One region of the Exiguobacterium sp. SH1S21 genome, then DNA from elsewhere that is predicted to be linked to it. Evidence: a T-box and tRNA genes for the amino acid it is inferred to sense, from the RefSeq annotation. Region 1 holds a T-box; the other holds one or more tRNA genes.
What was found. The T-box of region 1 lies ahead of ileS (isoleucine--tRNA ligase). A T-box ahead of a tRNA ligase gene usually reads a tRNA of that ligase, here a tRNA-Ile.
Positions count from the first base shown of each region.

Region 1 (16,084 bases):
TGGTTCGATATAGACGCGGTCCGCCGTCGATGGGTCAGTCATAATCGTCGCCGGGTTCGAGTTGACGAGGATGACTTCGTAGCCCTCTTCTTTTAAGGCAAGACACGCCTGGGTACCAGCATAGTCAAATTCTGCCGCTTGTCCGATGACGATCGGGCCGGAGCCGATCACAAGGATTTTCTGAATATCTGGTCGTTTTGGCATGTCACATTCCTACTTTCTGTCTGTTTTCGTTGACGAGTGTCATAAAGCGGTCGAATAAGTCGTTGGCGTCATATGGTCCTGGCGCCGCTTCCGGATGATATTGCACCGAGAACGTCGGATGATGTAAATGTTTGATGCCTTCGATCGTCCCGTCGTTGACGGCGCGATGCGTCACGATGAGCGGCGTCTCAAGGAGCGACGTCTCGTCGACGGCGTAGCCGTGATTTTGTGACGTGATCGTCACGGCACCGGTCTCAAGCTCGAGGACAGGATGATTGGCACCACGATGCCCGAACGGAAGCTTGAACGTGTTGGCACCGCTCGCGAGCGCAATCAACTGATGGCCGAGACAGATCCCGAACATCGGGAGTTTTGGCATGAGTGCTTCGATCAGCGGGAGCGCCGTCGGTACGTCTTTCGGGTCGCCTGGTCCGTTCGAGAGCATGACCCCGTCCGGCTCATAGCGCATCACTTCTTCAGCCGTCACGTCGTGCGGCAAGACGACGACTTCACAGTCGCGCTTCAACAATTCGCGCATGATCCCGAGTTTGGCCCCGAAATCGATGAGGGCGATCCGGCGGCCGCTCCCGGTGCTGACGTAAGCCCGTTTCGTCGAGACACGTGCCACTTGATCGGTCGGGAAGCTCGCTTCAAAGCGCATCGAAACGTCTGCCCACGTCGACTCACCGTCGATCAACACGCCGCGCATGACGCCGCGTGAACGAAGGTGACGCGTCAACATGCGCGTATCGACACCTTCTAGACCTGGTATTCCGAAGCGTTCGAGCGTCTCCGGCAACGTCGCCGTCGAGCGGAAGTTCGACGGCAGATCACACGCCTCTTTGACGATGAGCGCTTTTGCCATCGGGACGGTCGTCTCAAAGTCTTCACGGTTGACGCCATAATTTCCGATGAGTGGATTCGTCAACACGATGAGCTGGTCACAATAAGACGGGTCCGATAAAATCTCTTGGTAGCCGGTCATTCCCGTTTGAAAGACGACTTCCCCGATCGTCTCGGCGTTCGCGCCGAACGCCTTGCCTACAAATGCTGTCCCGTCTTCAAGCCATAATGTTCGTTTCATCGAATCTCCCCTTATATACGATTTCTCCGGCCACGATTGTCACGACCGGCCAACCTGTGAGTCTTTTCCCAGCGAACGGTGTGTTCTTCCCTTTTGACGCGAACGTCGTCGGGTCGACCGGACGCACCGTCTCCGTATCGATCAGCGCGAGGTCCGCCGCCCGGCCGACTTCAATCACGCCGTAAGGCAGACCGAACACCTCGCTCGGTCGTCTCGTCATCCAGTCGATGAGCGCCGCCTCTTCCATTTGTCCCGTCTTGATGAACGTCGTGTAAAGGAGCGGGAACGCCGTCTCGAATCCGGTGATGCCGAACGGGGCGCGCTCCATCCCTTGTGCTTTCTCTTCAGCCGTGTGCGGGGCGTGATCGGTCGCAATCAAATCGATCGTCCCGTCGAACAGCCCTTCTAAGAGCGCCGCGCGGTCGTCTTGGCTCCGCAGCGGCGGATTCATCTTGAAGTTCGGATCTAACCCCGGGATGTCGTCTTCCGATAAGACGAGGTGGTGCGGTGTCACTTCCGCCGTGACGTGGATCCCGGCCCGTTTGGCGTCACGGATGACGCGAACCGATTGACGTGACGACACGTGACAGACGTGATAGTGGCAGCCCGTTTCTTCGGCGATCAACACGTCACGAGCGATATGGATGCTCTCGGCGAGACTCGGGATGCCTTGGATGCCATGCGTCTCACTAAACTTCCCTTCATGGACCGAACCGGCCTTGAGCGTATTGTCTTCGCAATGGGCCACGACCGCTTTTCCAAGCCGTTTCGCTTCCCGCATCGCTTGACGCATCATCGCCGCCGACTGCACGCCGACCCCGTCGTCTGTGAACGCGAACGCGTCCGCAAGTGACGGCATATCGACTTGTTCGACACCGAGCTGCCGTTTCGTGATCGCCGCATACGGGAGCACGCGGACGCTGGCGTCACGCTCGATCCGAGCGAGCAAGTCATCGAGCGTCGCCCGGTCGTCCGGGACAGGGCGTGTGTTCGGCATCGCGCAAATCGTCGTGAACCCTCCGGCCGCAGCTGCGGCCGTCCCTGTTTTAATCGTCTCTTTCGCCTCGCCACCAGGCTCGCGCAAATGGACGTGGACGTCGACGAGACCCGGGATCAACAGCTTCCCGTTTGCGTCAATCACTTCGTGTCCTTCGGTCGTCCCGTCGTAATCGACCGAACGGATTGTACCGCCTTCGATCAACAGATTGCTCGTTCGTTTCGTCTTCCCGTCATACCACGTTGCGTGTTGAATAATCATTGTTGTCCCCCTAATGCTCGATTTAAGATGGCCATCCGTGCGTAAACGCCGTTCTTCATCTGTGGAAAGATGCGCGATGACGGATGTTCAATCAAACTGCCGGCGATCTCGACGTCCCGGTTGACCGGGGCCGGATGCATGATGATGGCGCCTTGTTTCATCCGCTCGACCCGCTCGACCGTCAAGCCGTAGCGCGCATGATAGTCTTCTTTAGAAAAGATGTCACCCATAATGTGGCGCTCGTGCTGAACGCGGAGCAACATGACGACGTCGCAGTCCGGTAAGATGTCGTCAAGGTCGCGGTGCGAAAGCCCCATCGATGCGTCCCACCACGATTCCGGGCTACAACCGACGACGTTCGCCCCGAGCCGTTTCAACACGCCTGCGTTCGAGCGGGCGACCCGGCTATGGACAAGATCGCCGCAGATGGCGATATTCAAGCCTTCGAACGTCTTGAACTCTTCATAAATCGTGACGAGGTCGAGCAGCGACTGTGACGGGTGTTCCCCGCTCCCGTCCCCGCCGTTTAATACTGGAATCGTCAGCTTCTCGACGAGCTCGTGGTAGTATCCCGCTTCAGGATGGCGGATGACGAGCGCGTCGACCCCGATCGCTTCAAGCGTCTTGCACGTGTCGTATAACGTCTCGCCTTTCGTCACCGACGACGTCGCCACGTCGAACGGGATCTCTTGGATGTTCAAGTGCCGCTCGGCCATTTGAAACGAGTTTTTCGTCCGCGTCGAATTTTCGAAGAACAAGTTCGCGACCGTCTTCCCGTCAAACAGCGGCGGCATGTCCCCTTGTTTGTAGCGGAGTGACTCTTCGATCATCCCCATGATTTCTTCGAGGGTGAGCGTTTCTAAGCTGACAAAATGGTTCGGTTGTTGTTTGATCAAATTCATGTTCGTCTCCTCCTTTTGTTTGGAGGCAAAGAGAAAAGGCGTCTCTTCACCTACGTGAAGGGACGCCTTCATTTGGGTAGACTACACCCAAATAAACGAGCCTTCACTTTGCCGACCTCACGGGATCGAATTAAAAGTTACTTGCCTGTTTCGTTTCTTCAGTTGTATCGACCGAAGCCGGTTCGACTTCTTCTTTCGGTAACACCGCGTTCAAAAGAATACCGACGACCGTCGCGAGCGCCATCCCTTGGACCGGGAAGCTGCCGAGTTGGACCATCGCCCCGCCGAGTCCGACGACGAGAATGACCGAGGCGATGATGAGGTTGCGTTTCTCGGCGAGGTCGACGTTGCTGTCGACCATCGTCCGCAGTCCGTTCGAGGCGATGACACCGAACAAGAGGATCGAGATACCGCCTTTGACCGGATTCGGGATTGTCGAGATGAACGCCTCGACGTGACCGAGGAAGCCGAAGCTGATGGCCATGAGCGCTGCTCCCGCGATGACGTAGACGCTGTACACTCTCGTGATCGCCATGACGCCGTTGTTTTCACCGTACGTCGTACACGGCGGTCCACCGAGCGCTGAGGCGATAGCTTTGCCGACACCGTCGCCGAGGAGCGTCCGGTGCAGGCCTGGATCTTTCATCGTCTCGCGTCCGATGATTTTCGACGTGACCATTTGGTCGCCGATGTGCTCCGTCATCGTGACGAGCGCGACCGGGACGATGGCGAGGAGTGCCCCGACTTGCCACATCGGCATGTAGTCGACGAACACCATCGTGAAGTCAGGCAGTTGGAACAGGCTCGCTTGATCGATCGCCGAGTAGTCGATGATGCCGAACATGGCGGCGATGGCGTATCCGCCGACGATGCCGAACAAGATCGGAACCGCGCCCCATACTCCTTTTAACTTTGTCATCGCGAGAATCGTGATGCCGAGCGTGAGCAGGGCGACCGTGATGAACGTGCCGTTATACGCTCCGTCGCGGTTCATCGACATGTCGATGGCGACCGGTGCGAGCGATAAGCCGATGACCATGATGACCGGACCGACGACGACCGGCGGCAACAGTCGTAACAGCCAACCGACGCCCGTCTTAAAGATGATGAGCGACACGACACCGTAGACCGAACCGGCGATAATACCGCCGAACAGTGCGGCTTCGACGCCCCATTGCTGGCTGACCGCGATGATCGGTGCGATGTAGGCAAAACTTGACCCGAGATACGTCGGGACTTTGAATTGGGTGATGACTAGGAATGAGAGCGTGGCCACACCGGAAGCGACGAGGGCGACGGACGTGTTCAGTCCGGTCAAAATCGGGACTAAGATCGTCGCTCCGAACATGGCGAAGACGTGTTGCAAGCTGAAGAGCAGCCATTGTGGCAAGTGAGCGGGACGCTCGTGGATGTTGAGGATGGGTTGTTTCATAAATAGTTCTCCTTCCTGGCCTCTCTGGACCACCTTAAAGGTTTTGGATTTAATGCTGTTGGATGTACACTTCGTCTGTCGTGTCGACTTCACTGAGTCGGACCACGACTTGTTCTGTTTTCGATGTCGGGACGTTTTTCCCGACAAAGTCTGGGCGAATCGGCAACTCTCGGTGCCCCCGGTCGATCAAGACGGCGAGTTGGATGTAATCCGGCCGGCCGTGGTCGACGAGTGCGTCCATCGCGGCCCGGACCGTCCGTCCCGTGTACAAGACGTCATCGACGAGGACGACCGTCTTGCCATTGATATCGTGCGGGAGTTCGGTCGCTTTCACTTCTGGGTCGAGCGACTTCTTCGATAGGTCGTCCCGGTAGAGCGTGATGTCTAAGTTACCGAGCGCGATCGGTTTTCCTTCGATTTCTTCGATGCGATGGGCGAGTCGGTCGCCGAGCGTCTCACCGCGCGTTTTGATCCCGACGAGGACGACGTTGTCCGTCCCTTTGTTGCGTTCAATGATCTCATGGGCGATTCGCGTCAAGGCGCGTCGGATCGCGGCTTCGTCTAGTATGGTCGAGCGTTTCATATGATTCCTCCTCTCGTAATCTATAAAAAAGAAGACTTCCTCATCCGGCTGGAAAGGAAGTCTTCACGAAGGCAAACGAGTGCCGTATATGATAGACGTTTGTGGCCGCGGCCACGATCCTTTCACAGCCTCTCTGGACTGGGTTTAAAGGTGTTATGCTTTCTAGACTATAAATCTGAATCGGTTGAAAGTCAACGTGTTTTCTCGATTTTGTCCAATTTTGCGAGCTCTGCCTCAAAGTCGGTCGGGAGTGCCGCCTCGAACTCGAGCCATTCGTTCGTCCGCGGATGATGGAAGCCGAGCGTGGCTGCATGGAGCGCTTGTCCGTTCAAATCGATCGTCCGACGCGGTCCGTATTTCGGGTCTCCGGCAAGCGGATGGCCGATATAGCGCATATGGACACGGATTTGATGCGTCCGGCCTGTCTCGAGCTTGCACTCGACGAGCGTGAAGTCTTTATAGCGCTCGAGCAGACGGAAGTGTGTCACCGCTTCTTTCGCGTTCTTGTCTGTCACCGTCATGCGCTGACGATCGTTCGTGTCGCGCCCGATCGGCGCCTCGATCGATCCGAGCTCATGGACGAGCTCGCCGTGGACGAGTGCGACGTATTCGCGTTTGATCGTTCTGTCTTTTAACTGATGCGCGAGTGACTCGTGCGCCATATCGTTTTTCGCGACCATGAGCAGTCCCGTCGTATCTTTATCGATGCGATGGACGATACCCGGACGCTTCACCCCATTGATGCCTGAGAGGTCGTCACAGTGATACAACAGCGCGTTGACGAGCGTGCCAGACGTATGACCGGCCGCAGGGTGCACGACCATGCCACGTGCTTTGTTGACGACGATGACATCCTCGTCCTCGAACACGACGTCGAGCGGAATATCTTCGGGGAGGACTTGGAGTTCGACGGCTTCTGGCACCGTCACGACGACTTCGTCCCCTTCTTGCAGTTTATAGTTCGGCTTCACGACTTGACCGTTGACGAGAAGATCCCCTGCCTTGATCCAGTCTTGGATTTGCGAACGTGACCAGTCACTTCGTTCGCTCATCCATTTATCGATCCGTGCCTTTTCTTCGGCGACAAATGTGTAAGTTTCCATTACGATTGTCCCCTTTCTTTGTTTAATTTTTCTTCGAACAAGACGCCGATGATCATAAAGATGACCCCGAACGTGAGTGCCATATCGGCGACGTTAAAGATTGGAAAGTTGTAGCCGAACGGGTACGTGTCGACGAAGTCGACGACCTCGCCCCGGAACAGACGATCGATAAAGTTGCCGATCGCTCCGGCGAGCAGTAAGCCGACACTGTAGCCGAGCAGTTTGAACCCGTTCACTTCTTTATGCAAGAAGTAGATCAGACCGACGACAACGACGGCGGTGACGACGAAGAAGAACACCATCTGTCCTTCGAGCATGCCCCAGGCCGCGCCTCTGTTGCGGTACGATGTCAAATAGAGCCATCCGGGGATCAATTCGATTGATTGACCGATCGTCATCGTCTGGACGACGATCCACTTCGTCACTTGGTCGAGCAAAATGAGAACGACTGCTAATCCGTAATAACGTTTCATCAAATTCTCCTTTCAAGTCATAAGAAACCGGAGTGGACTGTGCGCCACTCCGGTCCGGCTCATGCGATGACTTCTGTACAGCGCGGGCAAAGTTCTGGATGATCTGCGTTCTGACCAAGTTCGGTCGAATACGTCCAACAGCGGGCACAAGCGGCACCGTCTGCTTTCGCGACGCTGATCTTCGCCGTCGCGTAGTCGACGTCGGCCGTATCGACGTAGTCGAGTTGTGACACTTGCAGGAGTTGACGAACGTTATCGATCGTGTCGAGCAGCGCTTTCGTCTCACCCTTCGGTGCGACCTGAAGTTTTGCTTCGAGCGGTTTCCCGATCAACTTCTCGCCGCGGGCGATCTCGATCGCTTTCAAGACGTCGTCGCGGAACGTGAGGAATTTCGACCATTTCGCGAGTAATTCCGTCTCTGCTTCCGTGAGCGGCGCCACTTCTTCAAGGTCCGACAAGAAGACGCTATCCGCCGTCTTGGCCGGGATTTCTTGCCAGACTTCGTCCGCCGTATGCGGGAGGACCGGGGCAAGCAGCTTCGTCAACGTGATGACTGCATCATACATGACCGTCTGAACGGCACGGCGACGCGCATCGTTTTCACGTTCGATGTAGAGGATGTCTTTCGTGAAGTCGAGATAGAACGACGACAACTCGTTGACACAGAAGTTGTGGCTCATGTGGTAAACAGCCATAAAGTCGAACGTATCGTACGCTTTGACGACTTTCGTCTGAAGTTGTTTCAGCTTCGTCGCCATGAAGCGGTCGGCTTCCGGCATATCTTCGAACGCGACGCGCATCGACGGATCGAACCCGTTCAAGTTACCGAGCAAGAAGCGTAACGTGTTACGGATCTTCCGGTATACTTCTGACACTTGTTTAAAGTTGTCATGCGAGGCGCGGACGTCTGACTGATAGTCGACAGACGCGACCCAAAGACGTACGATTTCAGCACCGTACTGTTTCACGAGGTCGTTCGGTGCAATCGTGTTGCCGAGCGATTTCGACATCTTCCGGCCGTCGCCGTCAAGGACGAAGCCGTGACTGAGGACGTTGCGATATGGCGCTTTGCCGGTCGTCGCGACTGCAGTCGACAGTGACGAGTTGAACCAACCACGGTATTGGTCCGAACCTTCTAGGTACAGGTCGGCCGGACGGCGCAAGTTGTCGCGCTGTTCGAGCACGCCTGCGTGTGACGAACCTGAATCGAACCAGACGTCCATGATGTCGACTTCTTTACGGAACTCGCCGTTTGGACTGTTCGGATGTGTGAAGCCGGATGGCAACAAGTCTTTCGCTTCACGCTCGTACCAGACGTTTGATCCGTGCTCATGGAACAAGTTGGCGATATGGTCGATCGTTTCGTTCGTGATGATTTCCGTTCCGTCTTCTGCGTAGAAGATCGGGATCGGCACACCCCATGCCCGCTGACGGCTGATGACCCAGTCGCCACGGTCACGGACCATGTTGAATAGGCGCGTCATGCCCCATTCCGGTACCCAGTTCACTTCTTCGATCTCACGCAACATGTCGCTGCGGAAGTCTTTGATCGAAGCGAACCATTGCGGTGTCGCCCGGAAGATGACCGGCTTTTTCGTACGCCAGTCGTGCGGGTACGAGTGCTTGATGAATTTGAGCTTCAACAAGTTGCCATTTGCTTCGAGCTTCATGCCGATCTCTTTGTTCGCATCTTCATAGAACAGTCCTTCAAAGCCTGGTGCTTCGTCCGTCATATACCCACGGTCGTCGACCGGGCACAACACGTCAAGTCCGTACGCTTGGCCGACACGGTAGTCGTCTTCCCCATGGCCAGGTGCGATATGGACGCAGCCTGTCGCTTCAGCCGTGACATGGTCGCCAAGGATGAGGAGTGACGTCCGGTCGTAAAGCGGGTGCTGTACCGTCATGTGTTCGAACTCGCGTCCGTTCCAAGAGCCGCTCACTGAGTACTCATCCCAGCCAAGTGCTGTCGTCACTTCTTCGACGAGCGTCTCGGCAACGATATACCCTTTGCCATCATGCTCAATCCGTGTGTATGTCAGCTCATCGCTGACAGCGATCCCGAGGTTGGCCGGAATCGTCCACGGTGTCGTCGTCCAGATGACGAAATGGTCGGTCGTCCCGAGGACGCCTTTGCCATCGACGACTTGGAACGCCACATAGATGGCTGGTGATTTTTTGTCATAGTACTCGATTTCCGCCTCAGCGAGTGCCGATTCAGAAGACGGTGACCAATAGACCGGTTTTTTCCCTTTATAGATGTATCCTTTTTCAGCCATCGTGCCGAACAGGCGGATTTGTGCCGCTTCATATTCAGGCTGGAGCGTGATGTATGGATTGTCAAAGTCAGCGAGCAGTCCGAGACGCTTGAACTGTTCACGTTGTGAGTTCACTTGCTCCATCGCGTAAGCGGCACATTTTTCGCGGAACTCGGCGACAGTCATCTCTTTACGGTTGACGCCTGCTTTTTGAAGCGCGTTCTCGATCGGAAGACCGTGTGTGTCCCAACCTGGGATCATCGGTGATTGATAGCCGTTCAACGACTTGAAACGGACGATGATGTCTTTTAACACTTTGTTGAGTGCATGGCCCATATGGATGTCACCGTTGGCGTACGGAGGTCCGTCATGTAGAATGTATTGCGGCTTTCCTGCATTCTTCTCTTGGACGCGGTTGTACAAGTCCATCTGCTCCCAAGCCTCGTGCATTGCTGGCTCGCGCTTCGGCAAATTTCCACGCATCGCGAATTCTGTATCAGGCATCAATAATGTGTCTTTGTAGTTCATTGAAACTCCTCCTGCATCTTTTTTGAAAAACAAAAAAAACCCGCCCCTAAATAGGGACGAGTTCATCGACTCGCGGTACCACCCTACTAATCTCAAGTAGACCTTGAGACCGCTCTCGGTAACCGATAACGAGGTCAAGCGGTCACGCTTACTCAGTTCAGCATGACACTCATAGGGGATACCAAATAAAGTCTTTCTCTTAGGCTTGCACCTTCCCTAAGTCGCTTCGTAGGTGTGACTTTATTGACGTGTCCTAATCAACGTATTGTTTATTATCCGTGATGTTTGTTTGGTGTGACTTCGTCGTCATTATACGCAAGTTCACTCGTATCGTCAAGAACCGTCTGGACAGGCGGCTCTCCGACAATCGTGTCCCATTCGGTACTATTTAGAAGTTCCATCTGTGCGTCGACGAGAACACGGAACCGGGTCCGGTACAGTTCGACTTTTTTCAACATTTGAATGACTTCACGCTCTGCCATCTGCTCTTTACGCGATGCTTCCTCTTCTCGGGCGAGCGCTTCGCGTTCAGCCTGCTTCAAGATGAGGCTGGCTTCTTTGGCCGCATTGGTCTTGACTTCTTCTGCTGCCTCTTGTGCGACGATAATCGATTTATTCAACGTGTCTTCCATCGAGGAGAAGTAGTCAATACGGGCTTGCATATCGTTGACGAGTTCTTCGTACCTTCTATTTTCACGAATCAATAGCTCAAACTCTTTAATGATTTGATCTAAAAATTCATTGACCTCATCGATATCGTACCCGCGAAAACGAGTCGAGAACTCTTTGTTATGAATATCAATCGGTGTCAACGCCATTCGACTTTCCTCCTAAATTCAACGTATGATGCCATACTGGATTTTTATTTTCTCACGCTTTGTCGAGCCGAGGATTGCCGTCAATTTGACACGACCGTAACCCCGGATTGAAACCAAATCGTCTGGTTCGAGTAAAAAGCTCGCGTCCGTGATCGCTTTATGATTGACTTTGCAGTCACCATGTTTGACGAGCGCCTGTGCTTTCTGGCGCGATAGACCGAGCACCTCGCTCACGACCGCATCAAAGCGGAGTGAGGAGACGATGCCAAACTCGTCGCTCCATTTGACTTCTGGGACGGTCAAAATCGATGCGGCAGGCACATCAGACAGCCGCACCCGGGCTTTGCCGACGCGATCCACGTTCATTTCGATGAATCCAGCCGCATCAGCCGTCGTCGCGAACTGAGCGATCCCGTCAGCGAGGACAACATCGCCAAACTTTTGCCGCTTCAGGCCCGCGTTAAGAAGCGTGCCTGTCACTTGGCGGTGGGTCAAGTCGACAAACTTCGTCGGATAATCGATTTGAAGAATCTTGACTTCAAAGTCGTTCACGTCTAGCTCATAGTAGTCGGGCGTCAATAAAAGCCGTTTCCGCTCAGCTCCAGGGAAACCGCCGTCCTCGTAGATGGCGAGCCGTTTGCCAACGAGTTGCCTGACGATTTGTTGCTCACGTGGGTCTAAAAAATCCGTCAATTTAAACAAGTAGTTGTCCTCGACTTGTCGCACCCAGTCGAGCACTTGCTCGACAAACGGGCGTTCATTCGGTCGATAATGATCGAAGACGCTCATTTACAGACCGAAAATCGCTCGCACTCCTGCTTGCGCCATACGAAGCACGAACAGGGCGACGATTGGAGAAATGTCGAGCATACCGCCGATTGGCGGGATGATCCGACGGAACGGGTTAAGAAACGGCTCACACAAGTATGTCAAAATCTGTCCGAATTTTGATTCTCTCGCATTCGGGAACCACGATAATAAAATATAGGCAATCAAGACCCAACTATAATATCCAAGAAGCGTAACAATCGTATTGCCTAATGCAGGGATCGCATTTTCCATTCATTTACCACCCTTTACTGTTTAGTTCGTCCTCCGAAATCAAATTCGAAATCGATCCAGTCAATTCGATATTGTTCGGAGCACATAGAATCGTGTTATGTCCAATCGACGTCATCGTTCCTTCTAGGGCGTAAACGACACCCGACAAGAAGTTTACAACTTGACGAGACTGCTCTTTCGACATGCGCTGAAGGTTGACGATGACGGCACGATTTTCTTTCAACTGGTCGCCAATATCTTGTGCCTCGGCAAAGACGCGCGGTTCGGCAAGAACGACTTTCGAACGTTCTTTCTTCTTCGTGTTTAGCGCGACGAGGTTGTTCGATGGTTTCGGACGCTCCTCAGTTTTGACGAGCGCATCAGTCGTCGGTTGAGTGTTCGTCTCTGCGACAGCATACTCTTCCCCTTCATACGCGTGATTCGGATCTTCCTCAAGTCCAAAGAAGTCTTTCATTTTGTTTTTGATTGACATAACGGATTCCTCCTTAGAATATATTATTGCACAAGTACGGTCCCAATACGAACAAACGATGCGCCTTCTTCGATTGCCAACTCGTAGTCGTTAGACATACCCATCGACAATTCGTTGCATGGTGCATGTTCGAAGCGATTTGCCGCGACGCGGTCGCGCAATTCGCGTAAAGCACGGAATGTTTCACGGATCACACCTTCATCTTCTGTGAACGGAGCCATCGTCATCAGTCCGATGACCCGAACATGGCGATACTGTCTACAGTTCTCGATGAACGGGATGACTTCCTCTTTTTCAAGCCCATGTTTTGACGTCTCGCCCGATACGTTCACTTGGACGAAACAATCGATGACACGGTCGGACCGTTTGTCAATCTCTTCGGCGAGCGATAATCGGTCGAGCGAATGGATTGCGGCAACATGATCGATGACTTGTCTCACTTTGCGCGTCTGTAGACTACCGATAAAATGGAACTTGGCGTCCGACGGCATCGCATTGACTTTCTCGAGCAAGCCTTCCGGACGGTTCTCACCGAAATCACGGACACCTTCTGCGTAAAGCGCGTTCGCGACGTCGACACCGACCGACTTCGTGACCCCGATGAGCGTCACCGCTGTTTCCGATTGAAGGTTCTCAATATTCTGTCTCACTTGTTTGACGTTATCAGCTATGCTCACAATTTCTTCTCCTTGACGAGGACGGCGGCAAATCGACGCTTGGCGTCTCCGTTCCGATACGAGAAAAAGTCTCGATCGGAAGCGGTCGACAAGTTCGACTGCGTGACGTCCATGTTTCTTTCGACAGCGAGTGTCTCATTGACTCGTTGCAATGACAGGTTCGCATGACGTTCTGATTCGTTATACACCGAGGCCGCATATGCTTCGGGCGAGACGGCATTGACGGCATCGAGGACACGGCGGTCGACTTCATAATGCTCGGCCGTGATGGCCGGTCCGACGTACATCTCGATGTCGTGTTCCGGAACCCCGAGCCGAGCGAATGCGTCCGCCATCGAAGACACGATGTTTCCGACCGTCCCTTTCCATCCGGCATGAGCCATGCCGATGATTCCGTGATCTTTCGCACAAAAGAACAACGGGACGCAATCGGCGAACACGAGAGCGAGTGGCAGATCGGTAGCGGTCGTGACGAGTCCGTCAGTCGCTTGAATCGCCTCATCGTATCGATAGGCGCCTTTGCCCTTGTCCGCTTCGTCGACGGTCGCGACGCGCGTCCCGTGCACTTGATCGGCCCAAACCGAATCGATGAGCGACAAGTTTGCTTCGGTGAAGAAACGTTCCCGGTTGGCAATGACTTGTTCTGCATCATCGCCGACGTGCAAACCGACATTGCCTTCATTGTGTCCATCTGTCCGAGTCGTCACATAAGCCAGATAGCGATACGCCTCGGTTTCCCATGTATGTATGAGTTGCATACCAGTCTCCTTTTTTTTAGAAAAAGGGGGTGCCGAGAACGGCACCCCCTGTTGTTTAGTTACGGCGTTGTCTTACGAACGCTGGGATGTTGATCGTCTCGTCTGGGACGTCCCCACCATAGACTGGTCTATGGAAGTTCCCTTCTTCTTGTTGAGCAGGTTCAGTCGGTTTCGGTTGAACTTCTTTGTTCGCCTCAGGCTCCGCTTGTTTCTTCGGTTGCTGAAGGAACGGGTTCGTGCCTTGTGACTCTTCCGCAAACTCAGTCGCGATGACAGTGACGATGATCTCTTCGTTCAAGTTTTCGTTGATGACCGAACCAAAGATCAAGTTCACTTCTTCATCAGCGGCGCTTTGAACGATTTGAGCAGCCTCTGTTACTTCATACAAGCTGAGGCTGAGTCCACCTGTAATGTTCATCAAGACACCTTTCGCGCCTTCGATTGAAGACTCGAGCAGTGGAGATGAGATCGCCTTTTTCGCTGCTTCGATGGCACGGTTTTCACCAGTCGCCACACCGACACCCATGAGCGCCGATCCTTTTTCCGTCATGATCGTTTTCACGTCGGCGAAGTCAAGGTTGATCAAACCAGGGATGGCGATCAAGTCTGTGATCCCTTGGACACCTTGGCGAAGCACGTTATCCGCTTCGCGGAACGCTTCGATCATCGGCGTGTTCCGCTCGACGATTTCAAGCAACTTGTCGTTCGGGATGACGATGAGTGTATCGACTTTTTCTTTGAACGCTTGGATTCCGTGTTGCGCATGCTGCATCCGTTTGCGTCCTTCGAACATGAACGGTTTCGTGACGACACCGACTGTGAGCGCTCCGATTTCTTTTGAAATCTCAGCGATGACTGGTGCAGCGCCCGTACCTGTTCCCCCACCCATACCGGCAGTGACGAAGACCATATCGGCACCGTCAAGTGCTTCGATCAATTGCTCACGGCTTTCTTCAGCCGCTTTCTTGCCGATGTCCGGGTTCGCACCGGCACCAAGGCCGCGTGTCAATTTAGCGCCAAGCTGAAGCTTGACGTCCGCTTTCGACATATTGAGTGCTTGTGCGTCTGTATTAACCGCGATGAACTCGACACCTTGCACTCCGTGCTCGATCATTCGGTTGACGGCGTTTGAACCGCCACCACCGACTCCAATTACTTTAATTTTTGCTACGGCGTCAATCGCCTCATCAAAGTACATCATTTCAGGTATCCCCCTACGTAATTTCCAATTGTTAACACATCATCAGCTTACACGCCAAATAATTTTTCCATTAAACGCCCGAATCCATTTTTAGATTCGCGCTCTGTTGTTTCAGGCTCGTCATCACGATCGATATCGTGTTCTGTCCCGCCAGTTGGTGTCGGAACAGTCACGCGCTCGTCTGGCTTCTCAAGTTGCGACTTCGAGACATGATGGTCGCTCATGAGCACATACTTGAGAACACCGACAGCCGTCGCGTATTTCGGATGTCTGACACCAATCGACGAAGGTTGGTAGAGTCTTGTCTTTTGACCCATGACGCGCGTCGCCAATTCCTGGATACCAGGCAAGGCAGCCGCTCCGCCACAGAGGAGATAACCTCCGCTGAGCGGTGGGACACCTACCTTTTGCACTCTATTCAACACGAGTGTGAACATTTCCTCTATTCGCGCCTCTAAAACGTAACTAATTTCTGCTTGTGGCTCGAATGCCACTTCCCCGTTAATATTCGTGAATGAGAATCCTTCAGAAGCGTCCGCCATTTCTTCGAGTGCGAGTCCGTATTCTTCTTTCGCCACTTTTGCGTCTTGGTACTTACAGTTGAGTTTATATACCAAGTCTCGCGTCATGTGGTCCCCGCCGACTGGGAGGATATACGAGTAGACGAGATCACCGCGATAAAATACAGAGACGGTCGTCTTTTCGTGTCCGATGTCGACGAGGCCGATTCCAAGGTCGATTTCATCGACGGAAGCAGCACTCATTCCAAGCGCCAAGTTACCGAGCACAAATCCTTCTAGCGTAAGGCCTGCCCGTTCAATCGAACGACGGATGCTATGTAGGACCGTTTTTGAACCCGTTACCATTTTCCCGTGCATCTCTAACCGGTAGCCGAGCATACCACGGGGATCGACGACCCCTGTCTGTTGATCGACTGTGAACGACGTCGGGATGACATCGATGACGCTCATCTCATCCGGCAAACGCATCACTTGCGCCGAATTGATGACTTCGATGACGTCGACGTCCGTGATCTCTTGGTCTTCTCGTTTCACCGATGCGATCCCATGACACGGGGCAATTTGGATATGTTCCCCTTCGATGGCAACATATACCGAACGAACTTGATCACCGAGCGCCGCTTCGGCATGTTCGACGGCTTGCTTAATGGCTTGAACCGTCTTATCGATGTCGACGACGGCGCCACGTTTTACTCCTGCAGACGGGGCGCACCCCTCCGCCAAAATGTTAAGCGTTCCTCCGAGCAATTC
Region 1 covers NZ_SJUY01000003.1:200,594-216,677, forward strand. The annotation lists gene carB (carbamoyl-phosphate synthase large subunit) at 1-204, opposite strand, end outside; gene EVJ24_RS06300 (carbamoyl phosphate synthase small subunit) at 206-1,288, opposite strand; gene EVJ24_RS06305 (dihydroorotase) at 1,266-2,546, opposite strand; gene EVJ24_RS06310 (aspartate carbamoyltransferase catalytic subunit) at 2,543-3,448, opposite strand; gene EVJ24_RS06315 (uracil-xanthine permease family protein) at 3,579-4,880, opposite strand; gene pyrR (bifunctional pyr operon transcriptional regulator/uracil phosphoribosyltransferase PyrR) at 4,930-5,463, opposite strand; gene EVJ24_RS06325 (RluA family pseudouridine synthase) at 5,655-6,566, opposite strand; gene lspA (signal peptidase II) at 6,566-7,039, opposite strand; gene ileS (isoleucine--tRNA ligase) at 7,099-9,825, opposite strand; T-box leader at 9,875-10,095, opposite strand; gene EVJ24_RS06340 (DivIVA domain-containing protein) at 10,098-10,643, opposite strand; gene EVJ24_RS06345 (YlmH family RNA-binding protein) at 10,662-11,432, opposite strand; gene EVJ24_RS06350 (YggT family protein) at 11,433-11,705, opposite strand; gene EVJ24_RS06355 (cell division protein SepF) at 11,710-12,177, opposite strand; gene EVJ24_RS06360 (YggS family pyridoxal phosphate-dependent enzyme) at 12,201-12,854, opposite strand; gene pgeF (peptidoglycan editing factor PgeF) at 12,851-13,612, opposite strand; gene ftsZ (cell division protein FtsZ) at 13,668-14,813, opposite strand; gene ftsA (cell division protein FtsA) at 14,861-16,084, opposite strand, start outside.

Region 2 (16,084 bases), on a different contig from region 1:
AAGTGCGTTCTTGAATCAAACCGCACCGTTTTACGGGAAAGTCGAACGAATCGACATCGGATTGCCTGAGACGTCGAACTGGCGCGTGTTGACGGAGACCGATTTTGATCGCGGTCTGTTATCCCGTGATCCATATGGCCATAAATCGACTTACGGTCACGGTCAGCTCGTCGGCGGGAGCCGCCACTTGATCGGGGCACCGTTTCTAGCAGCGCAGGCCGCGCTTCGGAGCGGACTCGGACTACTCGATTTGGCGGTGCCGGCTGAGGCGATGGCACTGGTCGCAACGTTACCGGAGGCGATGTTTTACGAGATCGACGCCATACCGGACGCGCGGTATGCGGCGACGGCGATCGGTCCCGGCATGGTCGAGGATGAACGGTTGACGAATGCTTGGCAAGCGGTCAAGAAACGGACGACGCCAATCATCGTCGATGCCGGTGCGCTGACGCAGGAACACTTACAGGCGTCGGGCCCATTGACGCTCACCCCGCATCCCGGTGAACTTGCCCGGTTGACGGGACAGACGGTTGAAGCGATCGAGGCGGATCGGTTTAAGGCCGCCTCAGACTTTGCGAGGCAACATGGGGTTCATCTCATTTTAAAAGGGACGTATACGTTGATTGTTTCCCCAGACGGTACTGGCGCCGTCAACACAGTTGTAGCCCCGGCACTCTCGAAAGGCGGGAGCGGTGACGTCTTGACGGGCATGCTGCTCGCGCTCTGGGCCCGTAGTGCGCGGATCGAGCCAGAGCAGCCTCCGAACGAACAAGCCGTTCTATGGCACGCGTTAGCCGCTAAAAAAGCGAGTGAACGAATCCATCCGGCAAGTGTTCTCGCGAGCGATGTCATCGAGGCGATTGGACGGGTATGAAAAAGAGGAATCCAGCGACGGATTCCTCTTTTTTATGGGGTGATGATCGATTTCGTTGTCTCGAGGTGGTCGACGAGATGGAGCGCCTCGTTCCAAGACGTGATGCGTTTCACCCCGTCCGGTAACGGCCGGCGATTATACGGGGCGTCGAACAAGAGCACCGGAATCAATGTCTGTTCATGGATCGAGATGGCATTCTCATAGCGATCCTCCATGAACAAGTCGAGCGCGAGATCTTTGACGACGCCAACCTTGTCGTGGCTACCTGTCATGATCAATGAGTCGAGCGGCAGTTCATGCTGTTTGATCCAGTCCTCGGTGACGGACCGGACGGCCTCACTGCGCGCCGTCACGTAGTGAAGTTGGTGCGTTTTCCGAATATGCCAGAGTACTTTGTTCACTTCAGAGTGAGGGAGTGAACGCCGATAGATGGCTTCTTCATGACCGTGTTCGATCATGAACGTCCAAAAATCATGTTGTGTCATATCCGTGTACGTATGGAGCTCGTATTCGGTCGCTTGATGATAATCGATGGCGTAACCGAGTATGTCGTTCATATAGTGAAAGCAACTTTGCGGATCCGTGACGGTCCCGTCTAAATCTATCCCAATATGCATCTTGATTCCTCCTTGCCATAACACTCATTGTATCAAAAGCCCGCTCGGTTGCAACCGAGCGGGCGAGAGATTAGTTAGATTGGTTGGCAAGTTGTTGTTCTTCAAGCTCACGCGCGGCAAGTTTCTCGGCGACGATAGCGTCGATCTCTTTCTTCAACTCTTCGACCATCGTTGCTTCCGGTACTTTACGGATGATTTTCCCGTGACGGAAGAGCAGGCCTTCGTTACGGGCACCGGCGATGCCGATGTCCGCCTCACGTGCTTCACCCGGTCCGTTGACCGCGCAGCCGAGGACGGCGACTTTAATGTTGACGTTAATGTTTTGGATGTACTCTTCAACTTCTTTCGCAATCGAGATCAAATCGATTTCGATACGGCCGCATGTCGGACAAGAGATGAGCGTCGCGGCGTTAGCGGCTAGGCCGAACGACTTGAGCACTTCTTTGGCGACTTTGATCTCTTCGACAGGATCGTCAGACAGCGACACACGAACCGTCGAGCCGATCCCGAGTGAGAGGATCGCACCAAGTCCGGCCGCTGATTTGAGTGATCCTGAGAACAGCGGTCCTGATTCAGTGATCCCGACGTGGAGCGGGTAGTCGAACGTCTTCGCGGCGAGCGTGTACGCCTCGAGAGCAAGGTTCACGTCAGACGCTTTGAGCGAGATGATCGTGTTGTAAAAACCGAGGTCCTCTAAAATCTTGACGTGGTGCATCGCACTTTCGACCATGCCTTGAGCTGTCGGATATCCGTATTTTTCGAGGAACTGCTTCTCGAGCGAACCGGCGTTGACACCGATGCGGATCGGGATGCCTTTCGCTTTAGCGGCGTTAACGACCGCTTCGACTTTCTCACGGCGACCGATGTTACCGGGGTTGATCCGAATCTTATCGACACCGCTCTCGATGGCTTTTAACGCCAATTTGTAGTCGAAGTGAATATCGACGACGAGCGGGATGTTGATGCGACTCTTGATTTCAGCGAGCGCGTCGGCCGCTCGCTCATCTGGACAAGCGACGCGGACGATTTGGCAACCTGCTTCTTCAAGACGTAAAATTTCGGCGACAGTCGCTTCGACGTCGTGCGTTTTCGTCGTTGTCATCGACTGAATGACGACTTCATCAGATCCTCCGATGATGACGTTGCCGACACGAATCGGACGAGTTAATGAACGGTGTAAAATTTCTGACATATACGTAATCTCCTTCTTTTGGAAAGGTTCCAATCGATTTAGATGGTTGGTTTCTTTCTTATCATAACGAAATGCTTGTGAAAAAGCACCCGGCAAGCGCTCCTAAGATGTGCTCTTTACAAAGTCTAACGTTATCTTAACAGATGCTTCATAATTTTCTACCGTCTCAAGACCGATATATCGGACGAATAGCAACAGGAAGTACTTACTGAACTTGCACCGAAGACGTGATAAAACTCGGGACAGCGCGTGTTAGCGCCGTCCCGAGTTTTTTTGTTTGAGTGGGATTTGGAATAGCGGGACGGTCAAGTAGACGATCGTGACGACGAAGCCGAACCAAATAAATGCGGGCACGGCGTGATACAAGGCGATGAGCACGAGCGTCGGGACGAGTGTCATCGCGACCGCGTAAGGCCAAGCTTGCCGATACGACCACGGTTTCTTCATTCGAAGTCTCGTCACGAGTTGAACGAACAAGGCGGCGACGGCGACCCAAGTCATATAGAAGAAAAAAATGGCGAACCCGTGTAAGAACAACCACATCGGTGCGAAAAAATCGGGACGCAAGACGAGGTAATCTAAAACAGTCGCGACGATTGTAAAGACAAGGCTCGCCAACATATAAGCGTGCAGCGGAGCTAGACGGAGCCGTAGCGTTTGCTTCGTAGGTAGCAGGCTATGGCGGATAAACATTGATGTCGTTTTAAGCATACATACAAAACCCCATTCTGTTATAGTACAAAAAACTAAAATCAAACAAAAATAAGACAGTCGGTTAATAAAACCTTAACATTAAACGTGTTTACATCGACTAGATGATGCAGGCATAATGAGTAGGGCAACAAGAACCAATTAAACACAACCAATACACAATCAAAAGGAGTACAAAAATCGTGGAATACAATTTGCAAGAAATGTTATTCATGTTTTTTGGAGGATTAGGGATCTTCCTATTCGGTATCAAATCGATGGGAGACGGCCTTCAAAAGTCTGCAGGTAATCGCCTGCGCGACATCCTTGATAAGTATACATCGAATCCGTTCCTCGGAGTACTAGCCGGGATCATTGTTACGGTCTTGATTCAATCGTCTTCAGGTACGACCGTCATCACAGTCGGTCTAGTCAGCGCCGGCTTCATGACGCTCCGTCAAGCAATCGGGGTCATCATGGGAGCGAATATCGGGACGACAGTCACGGCATTCATCATCGGTTTCGATGTCGGTGCATATTCGCTACCGATGATTGCAGTCGGTGCAGTGCTTCTTTTCTTCTTCAAAAGAGAGAAATTCCAACACCTCGGACAAATCGTTTTCGGTCTAGGGGCGCTCTTCTACGGTCTCGAACTTATGGGAGACGGGATGAAGCCGTTACGTTCGAGTGAATATTTCATCGACTTGACGCAATCTATGAGTGACAATCCGTTCCTCGGTGTCATCGTCGGGACGGTGTTCACGGTCATCGTGCAATCGTCTTCTGCGACAATCGGGATTTTGCAAGAACTATACGCTGGTGGATCAATCGACTTGGACGCGGCACTGCCTGTCTTGTTCGGTGACAACATCGGAACGACGATCACAGCGATTCTCGCTTCAATCGGTGCCTCAGTCGCGGCCCGTCGTGCGGCAGCGGCGCACGTCATCTTTAACTTGATTGGGACGACGATTTTCATGATATTGTTAGTGCCATTCACGTCATATATTTTGTGGATCACAAACTTCCTCGCGATCGAAGACAAGATGCAGATCGCTTTCGCCCACGGTACGTTCAACGTCGTCAACACGTTTATCCAGTTCTGGTTCATCGGGACGATTGCTTGGATCGTGACGAAACTCGTACCGGGTGAAGATTCAATCGTCGATACGAAAGCGCAGCACTTGGACCCGATTTTCATCGAACAATCGCCTTCAATCGCAGTCGAGCAAGCCAAATATGAAGTCATCCGCATGGGTGATTTCGCTAAGCTCGGCCTTGACGAGGCACGCAACTATATGACTACAGGCGACAAGAAACACGCTGAGAAATCGGCGCACATTGAAGAAGCGCTCAACTCATTGAACGCTAAGATTACGGATTATCTCGTCAAATTGGCTGCCGTCGATTTGACGGAGCAAGAGTCACAAGAGCATAAGACACTCATGCATGCGATCAACGACATCGAGCGGATTGGTGACCACGTTGAGAACATCATCGAGTTGATCGACTATAAGACGGCGACACGGATTACGCTCTCAGCGGGAGCGCAAAAAGAGTTGACAGAAATGTACGATTTGACACGATTGACACTCGAGAAGTCACTCCAGACGCTCGCTAGCGGCGACATGGTCGAGGCGCGTCAAGTCATCGAAATGGAAGCGAAACTCGACATGCTCGAGCGCCAGTTCCGTAAAAATCACGTCGTTCGTTTGAACATAGGTGAATGTGACGGCCAAGCTGGTATGTTCTTCGTCGACATGCTCTCGAACCTTGAACGGATCGGTGACCATGCGATGAACATCACAGAAATTACACTCGAAGATGCAACGAACGAAGTATCGGTGTAACGTTTCGAAAAAGTCCTGCTACTGTAAGTTATAAGTAGCAGGACTTTTTTTCGTACATATGACTTTTCATTGACAGTGGCGCTTTCATTCAGTATATTATTACTGTATAACAACGTGGCGGTGTAGCTCAGCTGGCTAGAGCGTACGGTTCATACCCGTGAGGTCGTGGGTTCGACTCCCTCCGCCGCTACCAATAAGGACCCTTAGCTCAGCTGGTTAGAGCAGACGGCTCATAACCGTCCGGTCGTAGGTTCAAGTCCTACAGGGTCCATCGAGGGCAGCTTTCTAATGAAAGCTGCTTTTTTGTTTACATTTTTGTTTTCAAAAGTGAAGACGCGGGTAAATATCCGTTAGCATTTTGTTTTTGAAAAATATGAAACGAGGCGAAGCGAGATGGAACGAAATCATACGATGATGCAATTTTTTGAATGGCACGTCCCGGCTGACCAAAAGCATTGGAAGCGATTGAAAGAACGGGCTTCTAAATTGAAAAAAGCAGGAATCACCGCACTTTGGCTGCCACCAGTCACTAAAGGTCAGAGTGATGAGGATACGGGATATGGTGTCTATGATTTGTATGATTTAGGCGAGTTTGATCAAAAAGGAACCGTCGCCACAAAATACGGGACGAAGCAAGAGCTGCTTGAGGCGACGAAACACGCCCAAGAGCTCGGGATGCAAGTATATATGGACGTCGTGTTGAACCATAAAGCCGGAGCCGACGCGACCGAGAAGTTCGACGTGTTAGAAGTCGATCCGGAAGACCGGACGAAAGTGTTGTCGGAAGAACCGTTTGAGATCGAAGGTTGGACGAAGTTTGATTATAAAGCGCGAAACGGTAAGTATTCGTCGTTCAAATGGAACTTCCATCATTTCAACGGAACAGACTATGACGCGGCGGGCGACCACAGCGGTATCTTCTTCATCTTAGGCGAAAACAAGAAATGGAATGACAACGTCGATAGTGAGTTCGGGGTGTACGACTATTTGATGTTCGCGAACATCGACTATCACCATCCGGAAGTCCGGGAAGAAGTATTAAATTGGGGCAAGTGGTTCATCGAAGAGACGCAATGTGACGGTTTCCGTCTCGATGCGATCAAACATATCAACTACGATTTCGTCAAAGAGTTCAGCCAAAAGATGAAAGATGAAAAAGGCGAGAACTTTTACTTGGTCGGTGAGTTTTGGAAGTCGGAGCTCGAAGATTGCCGTGCTTTTTTAGACAACATCGACTACCACGTCGACCTGTTCGACGTGCCGCTCCATTACAATTTGCAGCGTGCCTCGATCGAAGGCGCATCGTTTGATTTGCGGACGATCTTTGACGACACACTCGTCCAGTCCCACCCACTTCACTCGGTCACGTTCGTCGACAACCATGACTCACAGCCGGCCGAGGCGCTCGAGTCATGGGTCGGAGATTGGTTCAAACAGAGTGCTTACGGTTTGATTTTACTCCGTCAAGACGGTTATCCGTGTGTTTTCTACGGGGATTACTACGGCATCAACGGGCCCCACCCGGTCGAAGGGAAGAAGCTGGCCATTGATCCGCTTCTGTACGCCCGTCGTGAAAAAGCGTATGGGCAACAAGACGACTACTTCGATAACGAGCACGTGATCGGCTGGGTCCGACACGGCAGTGAGGACATCGAGCGTTCAGGTTGTGCCGTCATCATCTCGAATAACGAAGAAGCGGAGAAACAGATGTTTGTTGGGGAGCATCGTGCCGGTGAGAAATGGGTCGACTTGACGCAGACGATCGATGAAATCATCGAGATTGACGAAGATGGAAAAGGGGTATTTAAAGTAGCGGCAGGATCGATCTCGGTCTGGGCGTTGCCGGACGAAGATGTGGAATAAGCCTTTACAATTGAGTAAGCCGTCACAAATCTGTTACATTTAAAACGAACGTTGTTCAAACCAATTTTAAGGGGGATTTTAGTTATGGCTAAATTTGAATTACCACAACTTGATTACGCATACGATGCACTCGAACCACACATTGACGCACGCACGATGGAAATCCACCATTCGAAACACCACAACGCTTACGTCACGAACGTGAACAATGCACTCGAAGGAAAAGACGTAGAGTACTCTTCACTTGAAGACTTGCTCCAAAAACTCGATTCGCTTCCTGCTGACATTCAGACAGCTGTTCGTAACAACGGCGGCGGCCATTGGAACCACTCGTTCTTCTGGAAGTTGTTGAAGAAAAACGAGAACGGGACGCCAACGGGCGAACTCGCAACGGCAATCGACGAAGCGTTCGGCAGCTTTGACGCGTTCAAAGATGAGTTCACGAAAGCCGCTACAACTCGTTTCGGTTCAGGTTGGGCTTGGCTCGTCGTCAAAGGCGGAAAGCTCGAAGTCACGTCGACACCGAACCAAGATTCACCGATCATGGAAGGCATCACGCCGATCCTTGGACTCGATGTTTGGGAGCACGCATACTACTTGAACTATCAAAACCGTCGCCCGGACTACATCCAAGCGTTCTTCCACGTCATCGACTGGGATTACGTCGCGAAGCTTTACGCTGACGCCAAATAATGACACGATCCCGAGATTCGGTTGAATCTCGGGATTTTTTCTACATTTCATTAATTTGTAAACAAATTATGATATAGTAAAAATCGAGTCTGAAAATAGAAATACAGAAAAGTATAATATAGAAGCAACTGAAAGTGGAAGGAGATAACTGAATTGGCTAGACACCGTGTGAAAGTGCCGAAAAAACGGCGTAACCACCTTCCGTTACGATTAAATTTATTGTTCTTTATCGTCTTCATCTTGTTTGCGACGTTGATCTTTCGGTTAGGCGTCGTCCAAATCGTCAACGGAGAGTTAATCGCCCGAGAAGTTCAAAAGACCGAGTCGAGCAAGATCAAGTACGAGGTGCCTCGCGGCAAAATCTACGATCGGAACGGGCAAGTGTTGGCCGACACGATTTCGAACTATTCGGTCATGTACCGTCGCTCCCAAGTGACGAAAACGGAAGAGCGTCTCGATGTTGCGGTCAAACTTGCTAAGATCGTCGACATTCCGGAGAAAGATCGCAAAGTGACCGAACGGGATCGCAAGGACTATTGGATCGCCATCGATCCCGAGCGCTCGCAAGAACGAGTCCAATCCCTTCTCGCCGAGCTACCGGAAGAAGAGCGGGCCGCCTTGTCGAACCAAGAAGTCGATCAGTTGCTGCTTGATTCAATCACACAAGCAGAGATCACGTTCGATGATGCGACCGAAGAGATCATCGCCATCAAACATAATATGGAGAGCGGGTACGCGTTAGACCCGCAAGTCATCAAGATTGGCGCGTCACCGAAAGAGATGGCTTTGATCGAAGAAAACTTGGAGCTGTTGCCCGGCGTCAGCGTCGAACCATACTACCAACGGGCTTATCCGTTCGGTGAAACGTTCCAAAGCTTCCTCGGAAGCTATCGTCAAATCCCGGCCGAGCAACGGGCCTCGTATCAGGCAAAAGGCTACGGGTTGAACGATCGGGTCGGGACGTCTTATCTCGAGCAGCAATATGAAGATATTTTACGCGGGACTCCGGCTTATGACGTGTTCACGACGTACAAAGGCCAACCGGTCGGTGAGCCTACGCGCGTGAGCGGTAATCCCGGAAAAGATATCATCTTGTCGACGGACATCGAATTCCAAAAAGAAGTCGACGAGATCTTGAAGAAGGCGATCCTCGCCGGACGTTCGGGGAGCCCACACTTCGACCGGGCTTTCGTTGTCGTCATGAATCCGAAGACGGGCGAGCTGCTCGCTTTGTCTGGGCAAGAGTTAGATCTCGAGACGAACGAGTTTAAAGACGTCTCGACAGGAACCGTCCTCCGAGCGAGCCAAATCGGCTCGACGATCAAAGGGGCGACCGTCGCGTTCGGACTTGAAGAAGAAGTCATCAAGCCGGGCGAATACATTTACGACGCACCGATCCGTATCGGGTCTTCGCTCAAGTCGTCTTACCGGAACATGGGGAACATCAACGACCTCGATGCGCTCGCCATGTCGTCGAACATTTACATGTTCCAGATCGCGCTCAGGCTCGCTGATTATTACTCGACCGGCCAAATCGTCGGTGACAACGTCACCGAGGCGTTCAATACGATGGAGCACTACTATAAACAGTTCGGACTCGGGATCGAGACGGGCATCGATCTTCCTTACGAGTCGATCGGTTTCCGGAGCGTTCCGGACCGTGTCACACTGTTGATGGATATGTCGATCGGTCAGTTCATCTCGTATACGCCGATCCAACTCGCGCAATATACGTCGACGCTCGCCAACGGCGGGTATCGGGTGCAACCGCATCTTTTAAAAGAAATCATCGAACCGGGCTCGCTCGATGAGATGAACAAACAAGTCGTCAGCACTTTCCAGCCGAAAGCGCTGAACAAAGTCGACATCCGCGACGAGTTCATCCAGCGTTCACGTGAAGGCTTCCGTCAAGGGGTCGAGACCGGGACGTCACGGATTCTCCAACAGACGGGGATGACGGCAGCCGGTAAGACCGGGACCGCGCAAGCAATCGCGGAAGGGCCGGACGGCCAAGCGAAACGAAACGCGAACGGTGAGCCGATCAAGACGCTCAACTCGAACCACGTCGGCTGGGCTCCGTACGACGACCCAGAGATCGCGTGGGCGATCATCATGCCAGGTCTTGAGGCGGAAGGCGTCAACACGCGCGTCGCCCATGACATCATGAAAGTGTATTTTGATTTAGAAGACGTCCAAGCACAGCTCCAGTAAAGAAGTCACTTCGGTGGCTTCTTTTTTTATCTTTACAATTCTTTTACGTTCCGTTTATTTATCGTTAATAGTAGTTTATTAGGATGTTAATTGTAGGACGAAACAACAGACCCGCAACACAAATCAAAGCAAACTCAAGGAGGACGTCAGAAATGTCTTGGATGAAAAAATCAGCTTTACTCGCTTCAATCACTTCGGTGGCCATCGTCGGTGCCGCATGTGGAAACAATGAAGAAGAAAACGGTGGAGCCGAAGGGGACGCACTTTCAGGTAAAGTCGTCATGGACGGTTCGTCTACCGTATTCCCAATCATGGAAGCGGTCGCTGAAGAGTATTCAGCTGAACAGCCAGACGTTGAAGTAACGGTCGGTGTATCTGGAACGGGCGGCGGTTTCAAACGTTTCGTAACCGGTGAGACAGACTTCTCGAACGCATCACGTGAAATCAAAGAAGAAGAAGCGGCCGAAGCTGAAGCGAACGGCGTTGAATATACACAACTCGCCGTCGCGCTTGACGGACTCTCACTCGTCGTCAACCCAGAAAACGATTGGGCCCAAGACATCACGATTGAAGAGCTTAACAAAATGTGGACAGACAGCAATATTAAAACATGGAAAGACGTCCGCTCGGACTGGCCGGATGAAGAGATCTCATTCTTCTCACCTGGTAAAGATTCAGGAACGTACGATTTCTTCAACGAAGCAGTACTTGAAGACACGGACATCCGTCAAGACGCGCAGTTGTCAGAAGACGATAACGTCCTCGTAACAGGAGTTGCCGGAACGAAAGGTGCGATCGGCTTCTTCGGATACGCGTACTACATTGAAAACCAAGACACACTTCGTGCGATGAGTGTAGAAGGCGTTGAACCAACGACAGAAACGATCAACGACTTGTCGTATCCGCTCTCGCGTGAAATCTACACGTACGTGAACAACGCATCATTGAAAGATAAGCCACAAGTCGCAGACTACACGCGGTTCTTGAACGAGAACGCGGCAGCCTTGTCTGAGGAAGTCGGCTATGTCGGTATGGAACAAGCTCGTTACGACGAGAACGCCAAAGTGATCGACGAGATCGCTGGCGAATAAATATTGCGGATGGCAGAAGGTGAGAGGGTCTCTCGCCTTCTCGCCATGCTTTCTAGTATGAAGAGGTAGGGAGCGATAAACGAGATGAACGAATCAAAAAAAGAGTTCTCGATTCGAGAGATGATTAACGCGAATAAGCAAAAAAAATATAGTACGACGAACGTGTTTGATAAAGTCATGCCGTTCTTATTATTCTTGAGCGCATTTGTCTCGGTCGTCACGACGATTGGGATTGCTTTGACGCTCGGTTTCGAACTGTTCAAGTTCTTTGAAAAAGTCCCGGTACGCGATTTCATCGGCTCGACCGAATGGTACCCGCTCAGTGCGGACCCGAGTTTCGGTGTTTGGGCACTCGTCATGGGCACACTCCAAATCACACTCATCGCGATGATCGTGGCGGTACCACTCGGACTCGCGTCGGCCATTTATTTGAGCGAGTACGCGTCTGAACGGGCTCGGACGATTCTCAAGCCGATTCTTGAAGTCCTAGCCGGCGTTCCGACAATCGTCTTCGGGTTCTTCGCCTTGTCATTCGTCACACCGATCTTACAGTCGCTCATTCCAGGGTTGAAGATCTATAACGCCCTCAGTCCAGGAATCGTCGTCGGTATCATGATCATCCCGATGATCGCGTCGATTTCGGAAGATGCGATGAGTGCCGTTCCGAAAAAGATTCGGGACGGGGCACTCGGCCTTGGAGCGACACGTTTAGAAGTCGCCCTCAAAGTCGTCATGCCGGCCGCGCTCTCAGGGATCATCGCTTCGATCGTCCTAGGGATGAGTCGAGCGATCGGTGAGACGATGATCGTCACAATCGCGGGTGGGTCGCAACCGAACTTCGAGTTCAACCCGCTCAATGCGATCCAAACGATGACGGCGTATATCGTCCAGATCGCCAAAGGTGACGCTGGTTACGGGACAATCGAATACTACAGTATCTATGCGGTCGGTGCGCTTCTATTCATCTTTACGCTCGTGATGAACTTGTTCGCGAACTGGGTGACGCGCCGCTTCAGAGAGGAGTACTAATATGGCTTTACCGAACAGTGAGTTCAAGAATACGAAGAACTATATTGACCATGAGACCGTATCGCGACGGATTAAAAGTCGCCTACGATTGAATGAAGTATTTAAATACATCTTTTTAGCGGGGCTCGTCTTCGCCTTGCTTGTTTTATCGACGCTTATTTATGACGTGATTTCAAAAGGTGGCGGATGGGTCAATCTCGACTTCCTCCGTAACTTCCCGTCACGCCGTGCCGAACAGGCCGGTCTTTATCCGGCTTTGATCGGGACGCTTTGGCTTATGGTTATGATTGTGCCGATGGTGTTTATCGTCGGTGTCGGTGCTGCGATTTATTTGGAAGAGTACGCACCTAAAAACCGGCTCACATCGTTTATCGAAGTGAACATCTCGAACTTGGCGGGTGTCCCGTCAATCGTGTTCGGTTTGCTCGGATTGACGTTCTTCGTCCGAACGGCCGGACTTGGCAGTTCGGTCATGACTGGTGCGCTGACGCTCGGTCTGATGAGTTTGCCGATTGTCATCGTCGCGTCACAAGAAGCGTTACGGTCCGTTAAGATGGAGCTGCGTCACGCGTCACTCGCAATGGGTGCCTCAAAATGGCAAACGACGTTCAACGTCGTGTTACCGTCAGCCATTCCAGGGATCATTACCGGGATCATCTTGGCCGTATCCCGGGCCATCGGCGAGACGGCACCGCTCATCATGATTGGAGCGGCAACGTTCATCTCGACAACACCGAGCAACGTGCTCTCTGACTTCACAGCACTCCCGATTCAAATTTACAACTGGACAAGCCGTCCACAAGCAGAATTCCAAAACCTTGCCGCTGCCGGTATCATCGTCTTGATGACAGTGCTCATCACGATGAACTCGGTCGCAATCTATATCCGTAACAAATATACAAATCGACATTAAGTCGCAGCAGTAAACGAGGAGGACTCTCGAGATGATGAAACAAACAGAGCTTAAAGGAGATCACAACGTGAATACAACGACGACCCAACCGAACGAGACCGTGATGCAAAAAGACAGCGCCTATGTCGTGAACAACTTGAACTTATGGTACGGCGACGATCAAGCGTTGATCGACGTCAATCTCGACATTAAGAAAAATGAAGTGACGGCCATCATCGGTCCGTCTGGTTGTGGGAAGTCGACGTTTATCAAGACGTTGAATCGGATGGTCGAACTCGTCCCGACGGTGCGCACGAACGGGGAGATTCTTTACCACGGCCGTAACATTTTTGATCGTGACTATAGAGTCGAAGACCTCCGCACGTCGGTCGGGATGGTATTCCAGCAGCCAAACCCGTTCCCGAAATCCGTGTACGACAACGTCGCGTACGGACCGCGCACGCACGGAATCAAAAACAAAAAAGTGCTCGACGAGATCGTCGAACGCTCACTGCGCGGTGCTGCGATTTGGGAAGAAGTGAAAGATCGCTTGAACGAGAACGCCTATGGTCTCTCGGGTGGTCAGCAACAGCGCCTTTGCATCGCCCGGACACTTGCGATTGAACCAGATGTCATTCTTATGGACGAGCCGACGTCGGCGCTTGACCCGATCTCGACACTTAAAGTCGAAGAGCTCGTCCAAGAGTTGAAAGAACAATATTCGATCATCATCGTCACGCACAATATGCAGCAAGCAGCACGTGTGTCTGACAAGACGGCGTTCTTCTTGAACGGTGAAGTCGTCGAGTTCGACGCAACCGATAAAATCTTCTCGAATCCAACTGACAAGCGGACTGAAGATTACATTTCTGGCCGGTTCGGTTAAGAGGGGGAGATTACTATGGCACAAAATCGCACATTTTTTGATGTTAAATTACACGAACTAGAAGAGAAAGTCGTTCGCTTGGCGAACTTGACGATGCGCCAGACGGCGACGGCGATCGAGGTACTTGAGAAACGAGACCTCACGCTCGCCCAGACGGTGATCGACAATGATAACGAACTAGACGACCTCGAACTTGAAATCAACGACCAGGCGATTCTCTTGATTGCCAAACAACAACCGGTCGCGACCGATCTTCGTCGCTTGATCGTGACGATGAAGTCCGCGACCGATCTTGAACGGATCGCGGATTACGCGACGAACATCGCCAAAGCCGTGACGCGAATCGAGCACGTCCCGTACTTGCTTGACATTAAGCCGCTCAAGCAGATGGCCGAACAGTTGATCGATATGCTTGAACTCGCAACCCGTGCCTATCGTAAAGGTGAAGCCAGCCGGGTCCGTGAGTTGAATGAGATGGACAAAGTCATCGATGATCTCAACTTACAGGCGATCAAGCAATATATCGGAAGTCTGCCGACGATGACGGTCGGAACGAACGATGTCTATGAGTTTGCAAACATCGCCCGCTATCTCGAGCGGATGGGCGACCATGTGACCAATTTCGGGGAACATTTGATTTTTCTCGAAAAAGGGAAGCATTATGATTTAAATCAGTGATAAAAGTGGTAAAGAACAACAGGTCTGTTGTTCTTTACTTTTTTTGTGCAGGAATTCACGGAAAAAGAACGAATACGTAGAGCATATGGATTTTTTTTTGGAAGGGAGCCAGACACAAATGGAAGAAAAAATCGTATCCTTGAAACAACAAGGGCTTACGTTAAAACAGATTGCAGAACAATTAGACATGCCAGTCGGAAAAGTCCAGTACGCATGGCGTAAATGGCGTTCCCAGAACGGTGAGGTCACCAAGCCGACAACCGCTCCTAAAAAATCTTCTAATGAAGGGAAGGATAGAATGAAACGAAACGAGAAAGAAGCTCCAACAGTGGGGCAAGTCGCCTCGACACTCCATCACGAAGAGCCAAAGCAGTCACCGCTCCTTGAAACAGGTCCAGACGGTTTTTGGAAGCTTCCAGACCGCTACGATGTCGACCTCATGCACGCAGTCGTCCAATCCCCGAACGCGGTCTATGTTTTTTGGGAAGTGTCAGACGCTGTGAAAGAGACGCTGACGATGCAGTTCATGCGGCCGTGGGAAGATTTGCCGAAGGCGTTCCGCATCTTAGACATCACCCTGCTCGATTACACATCTGGTCATGCGAACCGGTCTTATACGTTCGAGTTGCCGGAAATGACGAACAGTTGGTTCGTCCGTCCGCTTGACCCGAACACGACGTACGTCTTCGAATTCGGGATTCGGACGATGGAAGGCGAATTTCTTCCGCTCGTCGCCTCGATGCCGATTGATACGCCGCGGAACGAACCGGCAGGAGTCGGACGTTTTGCCGAACCGGTCAGACGTTGGCAATTCGGTGAAGTCGAGTCACCAGAACTACTCGATACGTTACCAAAATATTCTGCATACCGCTGCGTACGCTGAGGAGGACACACTATGAAACCAGGTTATTTTTCACTCGTCCTACATGCCCATCTTCCGTACGTGAGGCATGAAGAGAAACACCGGCTAGAAGAGCGCTGGGTATATGAAGCCATCTCGGAGACATACATCCCGATTCTGTGGCAGGTCGATCGACTTCAACGGCCCCTGCATTGGACGGTCAGTATCTCTCCGCCCGTCGTCGAAATGCTCGCCGACCCACTCGTCCAAGATCGCTATCTTGGGCATTTAGATGAGATGCTTGAACTGATCTCAATCGAACTGGCTGAGGGTCGGAGCGAACAAGAAGTCGAGACGCTTCATTTTTACGAACGCCGTTATCAAGACTTGAAGAATACGTTCCTCCATTGGGAGAAAAATTTGAACCATGCGTTCCGTACATATCGTGAGCAAGGCTTCATCGATATGGTCACATGTACGGCGACACACGGTTTCAACCCGCATCTGTTCACCGATCAGGCGGCACGGGCCGAGATTCGGACTGGATTGAACTGCTTCGAGCGGCATTACGGCTTCCGTCCGACCGGCATTTGGTTACCGGAATGTGCGTATACGCCAGGAGTCGACCGCATCCTCTATGAGGAAGGGATTCGCTACACGTTCGTCGATGAGCACGC
Region 2 covers NZ_SJUY01000002.1:186,274-202,357, reverse strand. The annotation lists gene EVJ24_RS04530 (NAD(P)H-hydrate dehydratase) at 1-874, shown strand, start outside; gene EVJ24_RS04525 (hypothetical protein) at 907-1,491, opposite strand; gene ispG (flavodoxin-dependent (E)-4-hydroxy-3-methylbut-2-enyl-diphosphate synthase) at 1,562-2,683, opposite strand; gene EVJ24_RS04515 (DUF1189 domain-containing protein) at 2,936-3,376, opposite strand; gene EVJ24_RS04510 (Na/Pi cotransporter family protein) at 3,577-5,223, shown strand; tRNA gene EVJ24_RS04505 (tRNA-Met) at 5,340-5,416, shown strand; tRNA gene EVJ24_RS04500 (tRNA-Ile) at 5,421-5,494, shown strand; gene EVJ24_RS04495 (alpha-amylase) at 5,617-7,086, shown strand; gene EVJ24_RS04490 (superoxide dismutase) at 7,171-7,779, shown strand; gene EVJ24_RS04485 (peptidoglycan D,D-transpeptidase FtsI family protein) at 7,933-9,990, shown strand; gene EVJ24_RS04480 (PstS family phosphate ABC transporter substrate-binding protein) at 10,143-11,081, shown strand; gene pstC (phosphate ABC transporter permease subunit PstC) at 11,166-12,110, shown strand; gene pstA (phosphate ABC transporter permease PstA) at 12,112-13,023, shown strand; gene pstB (phosphate ABC transporter ATP-binding protein PstB) at 13,127-13,888, shown strand; gene phoU (phosphate signaling complex protein PhoU) at 13,904-14,566, shown strand; gene EVJ24_RS04455 (DUF4912 domain-containing protein) at 14,652-15,449, shown strand; gene EVJ24_RS04450 (1,4-alpha-glucan branching protein domain-containing protein) at 15,462-16,084, shown strand, end outside.
Region 2: it has a tRNA-Ile gene. The T-box ahead of ileS (isoleucine--tRNA ligase) is inferred to sense a tRNA for this amino acid. The anticodon was not compared.